Regions from separate parts of the Streptomyces sp. NPDC059909 genome, predicted to be linked through region 3. Evidence: riboswitches for the same ligand, from Rfam matches in the RefSeq annotation. Region 3 holds a riboswitch; each other region holds the start of a gene.

Region 1 (2,255 bases), on a different contig from region 3:
ACGCCGCCATCGAAGCCGGCGATCTGACCCTGGTACGCGGCGACCTGAGGGCCGCGGCGGACGCCATCCGGCTCGCGCGCAGGACCCTCGGCACCATCAGGTCGAACCTGTTCTGGGCCTTCGCCTACAACGTGGCGGCCCTGCCACTCGCGGCCGCCGGCCTGCTCAACCCCATGATCGCGGGCGCGGCCATGGCCTTCTCGTCCGTCTTCGTCGTCGGCAACAGCCTGCGCCTGCGCCGCTTCCGCGCCGCCGGCTGACCGCCGTCGCCCGCCCGTTCCGCAGGCCGGCGAAGCGACAGGGACCCGCCGGGCGCGCCCCCGACGGGTCCCTCGCGCGCGTCTCCCCCGCGCGTCAGTGCGCCGGAGCCGACGCGGATGGTGCTGCCGGGTCCGCCGAGGCCGGCCGCTGCGCGGACCGGGGTTCCAGGACCCGTTCCGCGAGCGGGCCGAGGATCAGCCCCAGGGCTGCCCAGAGCAGGGCCTGGACACCCAGCGAGGCGAGCCGGAACTCCCACAGCACGGCGGCCGGGAAGTGCTCGGGGAGCGCATCCCCGGCCGGGAGGAAGGCCATGGCGACCCCAAGGACCGCCGCGAAGGCGGCACTTGCGGCCACCGCGGCGTTCCAGGTGCCCCAGCGCCGTGCGAGGCTCCGTCCGAACAGCAGCGCGCCGATCGCCAGCAGCACGCTCAGGGCGATCATCAGGAAGAACAGCGCGGTGCGCTGGTTGAGGGTTGCCGGGTCGCCGACGGCGGGCGGGTTGGCGGGGTACTTCAGGAAGGGCACCAGAGCGACGGTGACGAAGCCGCCCAGGGCGACCAGGGCCGCGGTGGCCCTGGCGCCGAAGCGGCCGACGCGGCCCAGCGCGAAGCAGAACGCCAGGGCGGTGATACCGCCGAGTGCGATGCCGTAGACGAGGGCGGCCGTGGCCAGTCCCGCGGTCGACTGCACCGCACGGCTGACCAGCTCCTCTTCGCCGTGCTCATGGGAGTGCGCGGACTCGAAGGCGATGGCGGCGTCCACACTCGGCTCGCCCACCACGTAGGCGAATCCGAAGGCGACCAGCCCGGCCAGGACACCCGCGATCATGCCGCGCACCAACAGGGCGCGTACGGTGACGGAGTTCATCTTGGTTGCGTCCGTCCCGTATCAGTGGCAGGGGAAGCCCAGCAGGTGCCGGCCGTCGTGCACCCACTCGTGGACGCTCTCGCCGGAGAACACGGAGAAGGCGCCCTGCTCGGCGCCGACGAAGTACAGCAGCACGAGCATCAGCAGGCCGAAGAAGGCGGCCCAGGGCAGAATCGCCCGGACCGGCAGCTTCGCCACGGAGGGCGGAGCAAGGGGGACAGGGGTGATGGCGGACTGAGCCACGGCGTACCTCCTCGGGAACACGCGTCCCGCATTGTGTGGAGCACATGACGACGGCAACGGGTCTGACTCACCGGACAGCCCCTCCCGCAGGGGGAGTTGCCGCTCGGCACACAGTGGCGCGACCGTGCCGGGTTTCCACCGGGCTTCCGTGTGCGCCGTCGTCCTTTCGGAGCAGAGGGTACAGGCGGCGGTACGGACCGTCGATACCGCCCATGACCAGGTGACCTGTGACTCTCGGCACCCCTGGCATCATCACGCGCATCACACCCGCACGCCCCAGGGGGGCGGACCACGCGGGAACGACGACGGGGAGGTATTCGGCCATGACGATCCGGCTCACACTGCTGTGCGCCGCCGCGGGCCCCGCGGTGCGGGAAGCCCGGTTCGGCGACGGCCCGCTGGACGAGCGGGGCGCGCGCGAGGCGCGTACGGTGGCGGGCGCGCTGCCCGCGGCGTCGCTGCACTACCGTGCGCCCTCGGTCCGGTGCGAACAGACCACCGGGGCACTGGGGTTCACGGCGGCGACCGTCGAACCCGCATTGCGCGACTGCGACTTCGGGCGCTGGAGCGGCCGCTCACTGGAGGACGTGGCCGCGGAGGAGTCCGACGGAGTCGCCGCCTGGGCGACCGATCCGGCGGCGGCGCCGCACGGCGGGGAGTCCGTCACGGCCCTGCTCCTGCGCGTCGCCGACTGGATGGACGGCCTGCCCGAGGACGCGGGCCGCGTGCTCGCCGTCGCCGAACCCTCCGTCGTACGCGCCGCGACCGTGCACGCCCTGGGCGCTCCCCCGGCCGCCTTCTGGCGCGTCGACGCGCCCCCGCTGTCCCTCGTCACGCTCACCGGGCGGGCGGGGCGCTGGAACCTCCGGCTGAACGGGCCGGTG
Region 2 (2,255 bases), on a different contig from region 3:
GCGTCCAGGCGGAGCTCCCGAAGCTCGGCGCGAGCACGCACTGACCCGCAGAGGTCCCGCCGGCGATCGGCGCAGGCTCGACGAGCCTGCGCCGATCGCTTTTTCGCGGCACCTGCCCGAGCCGGGGCAAGCCCCGGACCCCCAGGGACGTGCCCGGTACCGCACGGTCCGCCCGCGTGTCCGTCCTCGAACGCCGGACGGGCTCGAATGAGCCCCCCCACACGCCCGCCAGGGCATCGGGGAAGGGGACTCGGGGGCGGAGCCCCCGGATACGGGGTCTGCGGCGGAGCCCCAGTTCAGGAAAGGGCGGGGCGGGGCAGTGCCCGATGTACGGCTCCGCCGCAGGCGCCCCCGTCCCCCGAACCGCTGTCGTACCGGTGCGGAAGACTGACCGGTATGGACTTCATCATCAGGCGCGCCGAACCCGCCGAGTACGACGTGCTCGGCGCCATCACCGCGGAGGCGTATCTCGGGGACGGGCTGCTCGACTTCGGGGAGAGCGACGAGTATCTGCACGTCCTGCGGGACGTGGCGGCACGGGCCGCGGACGCCGAGGTGCTCGTCGCCGCGAGCGCGGAGGGGCAGGTGCTCGGCGGGGTGACGTACGTCGCGTCCGGCGGACCATGGGCCGACATCGCACGCGCGGGCGAGGCCGAGTTCCGGATGCTCGACGTGGCGAGGGAGGGGCGCGGCCGGGGTGCCGGCGAGGCACTCGTCCGGGCGTGCGTCGACCGGGCGCGGGCCACCGACGGCTGCGTACGCCTCGTGCTGTCCACCCAGCGCACCATGCACACCGCGCACCGCATCTACGAGCGCCTGGGCTTCGTACGGACCCCCGAGCGGGACTGGGAGCCGATCCCCGGGATGCTGCCCCTGCTGACGTACGCCCTGGAGCTCCGGCGCTCATAGCTCCAGCGCTCCAACGGCCCTCGCGACACAACATGTGGGGGGTGACGCAACTCCCCGCCCCCACATGTATGCTCATGCTCGCTGTCGCCACAGGGGAATCCGGTGCGAATCCGGAACTGTCCCGCAATGGTGTGCCGGTGTGCGTTTGCGCGCGCCCGCGAGTCCAAGGACCTGCCGACGGCGCACCCGGACCGTCCGGCCCGGGTGCCGAGACGTCCGGGCCTCGCGGAAAAGGCCGGTGGACGCGGCGCACCTGCCCCCACAGGCGTGCGCCCGTGCCCCGAGCGCCCCCGCCGGCCCCGAGCCGAGCGAGGGAGAGCACCCCGTGACCATCGCGCCGCCCGATCCTGCCTCAACGCAGCGTGCCGACGGAGCCGACGGTCCAGGCACCGCGCTGCTGCGGACCCTGACCGACCTCACCGCCGAACTCCCCGACACCGACCCGGGCCGGGTCGCCGCCGCCGCGCTGCGCGGCCGGCACGCGGGCTCGGACGAGGCCGAACTGCGGGAGCTCGCGACCGAGGCGGCCGCGGGGCTGATCTCCGAGGACCCGGCGTACTCGCATCTGGCGGCCCGGCTGCTCAGCCTCACGATCACGGAGGAGGCGGCCTCACAGGGGGCGGCCGCCTTCTCCGACTCCATCGCCGTCGGCCACCGCGAGGGCCTGATCGCGGACCGCACGGCCGCGTTCGTCCGCACCCACTCCGCCCGGCTCGACGCCCTGATCGACACCGCCGCGGACGACCGCTTCGGCTACTTCGGTCTGCGCACGCTCTACAGCCGCTATCTCCTGAGGCACCCCATCACGCGCAAGGTGATCGAGACGCCGCAGCAGTTCATGCTGCGCGTGGCCGCCGGCCTCGCCGAGGACGACTCCCTGCGCGCCCTCGACGAAGTCGCCTCGCTGTACGCGCTGATGAGCCGGCTGGACTATCTGCCCTCCTCCCCCACGCTCTTCAACTCCGGCACCCGCCATCCCCAGATGTCGTCCTGCTACCTGCTGGACTCCCCGCTGGACGAGCTCGACTCCATCTACGACCGCTACCACCAGGTCGCACGGCTCTCCAAGCACGCCGGCGGGATCGGACTCTCGTACTCCCGTATCCGCTCCCGCGGTTCGCTGATCCGTGGCACCAACGGGCACTCCAACGGCATCGTGCCGTTCCTGCGGACCCTCGACTCCTCCGTCGCCGCAGTGAACCAGGGCGGCCGTCGCAAGGGCGCGGCCTGCGTCTACCTGGAGACCTGGCACGCGGACATCGAGGAGTTCCTGGAGCTGCGCGACAACACGGGCGAGGAAGCGCGGCGTACGCACAACCTCAACCTGGCGCACTGGATTCCGGACG
Region 3 (2,255 bases):
ACCAGGGGGAGCCGGTGCCGGTGATGAACCCGGCGTCGTCGAGCTGCCGCAGCCGCGCCTCGGCCGCGTCCCGGCTCCCGAACCCGGGCAGGACGACCCCGCGCCAGGGGGTGAGGCGTACGTGGCCGCCGGGCGCGGGGAGCAGCGCGCGCAGTTGCGCGACGGTGAGCCGCCCGAGCGGCGCGGCGACGGACAGGGCCCAGCCGTTGGGCCCTTCGACGACGCCGGGCCGGGGCCCTGTCCAGGACCCGGTTCGCCCTACGGGCGGGGTTCGAAGCACGCCGGTACCGTCCAGTGGACCGGTGTGTTCGTCCTCGAACGCCGGACCGGCTCCAAAGGTGACGCCCGCCCGCTCCAGATACGTCCCCACCGCCATGTCCTGCCCAGCGGGCAGCTCCCGCACCCGCCACGCGCCCGTGCCCGCCGCGGCCGCCGCAACGAGGAAGGCCTCGGCGGCGGCGAGGGCGGCCCGCGGGGCGTCGGCGGCGCGGACGCGGTACGCCCGGTCCCCCACGCGTACGACGGCCGCACCCTCCGGCTCTGCGAGCAAGGTCACATCCGCGCCGAGCCCCGCCACGTCTCCACGTCCGTCGTCCAGGGCGAACAGGAAACGCCCGGACAGCCCGGCCGCCCAGGCGTTCGCGCACAGCAGCGCGTCCAGCTCGCGCGCCCACAACTGCACGTCGGAGCAGCCGAGTCCGTCGAGTCCGGCCAGCGGCGAGGCCACCACGTTCCGTACCCGCTCATGGGTGTCGGAGGGGAGCAGCCCCGCCTCCCGCAGCAGCTCGGCGAGTTCCGCCCCGCACCCTTCGCCGAGGCCGCGCAGCTCCGCGTTTCCCCGGGAGGTGATGGTCAGGGCGCCGTCGCCCAGCGCCTCCGCCGCGTCGGCCGAGATGGATAGTTGACGTGATGTCAAAAGACCTGCAGGCAGGCGGAGTCGGGCCAGTTTCCCGTCGTCCGCCGTGTGCAGTCGCAGCGCACCCGGGCAGGCATCACCCCGGTCCCGTATGCGGGGTTCGCCCCGGTCCGGGGGTGTTGGCGGTGTGGGCGGCATGGCGGCGAGCATACCCACGTCCCTGCCCGCCTTCTCCGGGCGTCCTTCGAGGTGACCGCCCCCGCGGCAGGGGCAGCCTCTACTATGCAGACGGCACAGGGTCCCAGGACCCTAGGGAGGAAGCCCGGTGAGAATCCGGCGCGGTCCCGCCACTGTGAACCGGGCCTCGTCCACGCGGACCCGGTGAGTCAGGAACTCCCGCCGTCCTACGACCACCCGGGGCGCGGACACCCCGAGGAAGGCCTGCGCACGCGATGACGCACGCGACGATCCTGCTGCTGTCGACCTCCGACACCGACCTGCTCAGCGCCCGCGCGGCCGCGGGCCCGGTCCGGTACCGCTTCGCCAACCCCTCCCGCCTCCCTCTCGACGAGCTGCCCGAGCTCCTCGACGGCACGGACCTCGTGGTCGTACGCCTCCTGGGCGGCATCCGCGCCTGGCAGGAGGGCCTCGACCTGCTGCTCGCCCAGGAGCGGCCCGTGGTCGTCCTCACCGGCGAACAGGCCCCCGACGCCCAGCTGATGGAGGCCTCCACCGTCCCCATCGGCATCGCGGCCGAGGCGCACGCGTACCTCGCGCACGGCGGCCCGGCCAACCTGGAGCAGCTCGCCCGCTTCCTGTCCGACACGGTCCTGCTCACGGGCCACGGCTTCGAACCCCCGGCCCCGGCGCCCACCTGGGGACCGCTCGACCGCACCCCGCGCGGCGCCACCGGCCCCACGGTCGCCGTGCTCTACTACCGCGCCCACCACATGAGCGGCAACACCGCCTTCGTCGGCGCCCTCTGCGACGCCGTCGAGGACGCCGGAGGTCAGGCCAGGCCGCTGTACGTGGCGTCCCTGCGCGCCCCCGAGCCCGAGCTGCTCGACCAGCTGCGCGGCGCCGACGCCATCGTCACCACCGTCCTCGCCGCGGGCGGCACCAGGCCCGCCGAGGCGCAGGCCGGCGGCGACGACGAGTCCTGGGACGCGGGCGCACTCGCCGCGCTCGACGTGCCCGTCCTGCAGGCTCTGTGCCTGACCGGGTCGCGCAGCACGTGGGAGGAGAACGACGAGGGCCTGTCCCCGCTGGACGCCGCCAGCCAGGTCGCGGTCCCCGAGTTCGACGGCCGCCTCATCACCGTGCCGTTCTCCTTCAAGGAGATCGACGAGGACGGCCTCCCGGCCTACGTCGCCGACGCCGAGCGCGCGGCCCGCGTCGC

The links. A riboswitch is a leader RNA that binds a small molecule or an ion and turns the genes downstream of it on or off. The one in region 3 is predicted to bind cobalamin.
Region 1: it holds a riboswitch for cobalamin, as region 3 does, so the genes downstream of both, ACFV9O_RS36810 (CbtB domain-containing protein) here and cobN (cobaltochelatase subunit CobN) in region 3, are expected to answer to the same signal.
Region 2: it holds a riboswitch for cobalamin, as region 3 does, so the genes downstream of both, ACFV9O_RS23485 (ribonucleoside-diphosphate reductase subunit alpha) here and cobN (cobaltochelatase subunit CobN) in region 3, are expected to answer to the same signal.

The regions. Positions count from the first base shown of each region.
Region 1 covers NZ_JBHWKX010000110.1:4,947-7,201, reverse strand. The annotation lists gene ACFV9O_RS36820 (heavy metal translocating P-type ATPase) at 1-260, shown strand, start outside; gene ACFV9O_RS36815 (CbtA family protein) at 355-1,128, opposite strand; gene ACFV9O_RS36810 (CbtB domain-containing protein) at 1,150-1,371, opposite strand; cobalamin riboswitch at 1,406-1,588, opposite strand; gene ACFV9O_RS36805 (histidine phosphatase family protein) at 1,695-2,255, shown strand, end outside.
Region 2 covers NZ_JBHWKX010000035.1:47,917-50,171, reverse strand. The annotation lists gene mctP (monocarboxylate uptake permease MctP) at 1-44, shown strand, start outside; gene ACFV9O_RS23490 (GNAT family N-acetyltransferase) at 397-909, shown strand; cobalamin riboswitch at 971-1,103, shown strand; gene ACFV9O_RS23485 (ribonucleoside-diphosphate reductase subunit alpha) at 1,235-2,255, shown strand, end outside.
Region 3 covers NZ_JBHWKX010000001.1:318,614-320,868, forward strand. The annotation lists gene ACFV9O_RS01495 (cobalamin biosynthesis protein CobG) at 1-1,054, opposite strand, end outside; cobalamin riboswitch at 1,135-1,271, shown strand; gene cobN (cobaltochelatase subunit CobN) at 1,309-2,255, shown strand, end outside.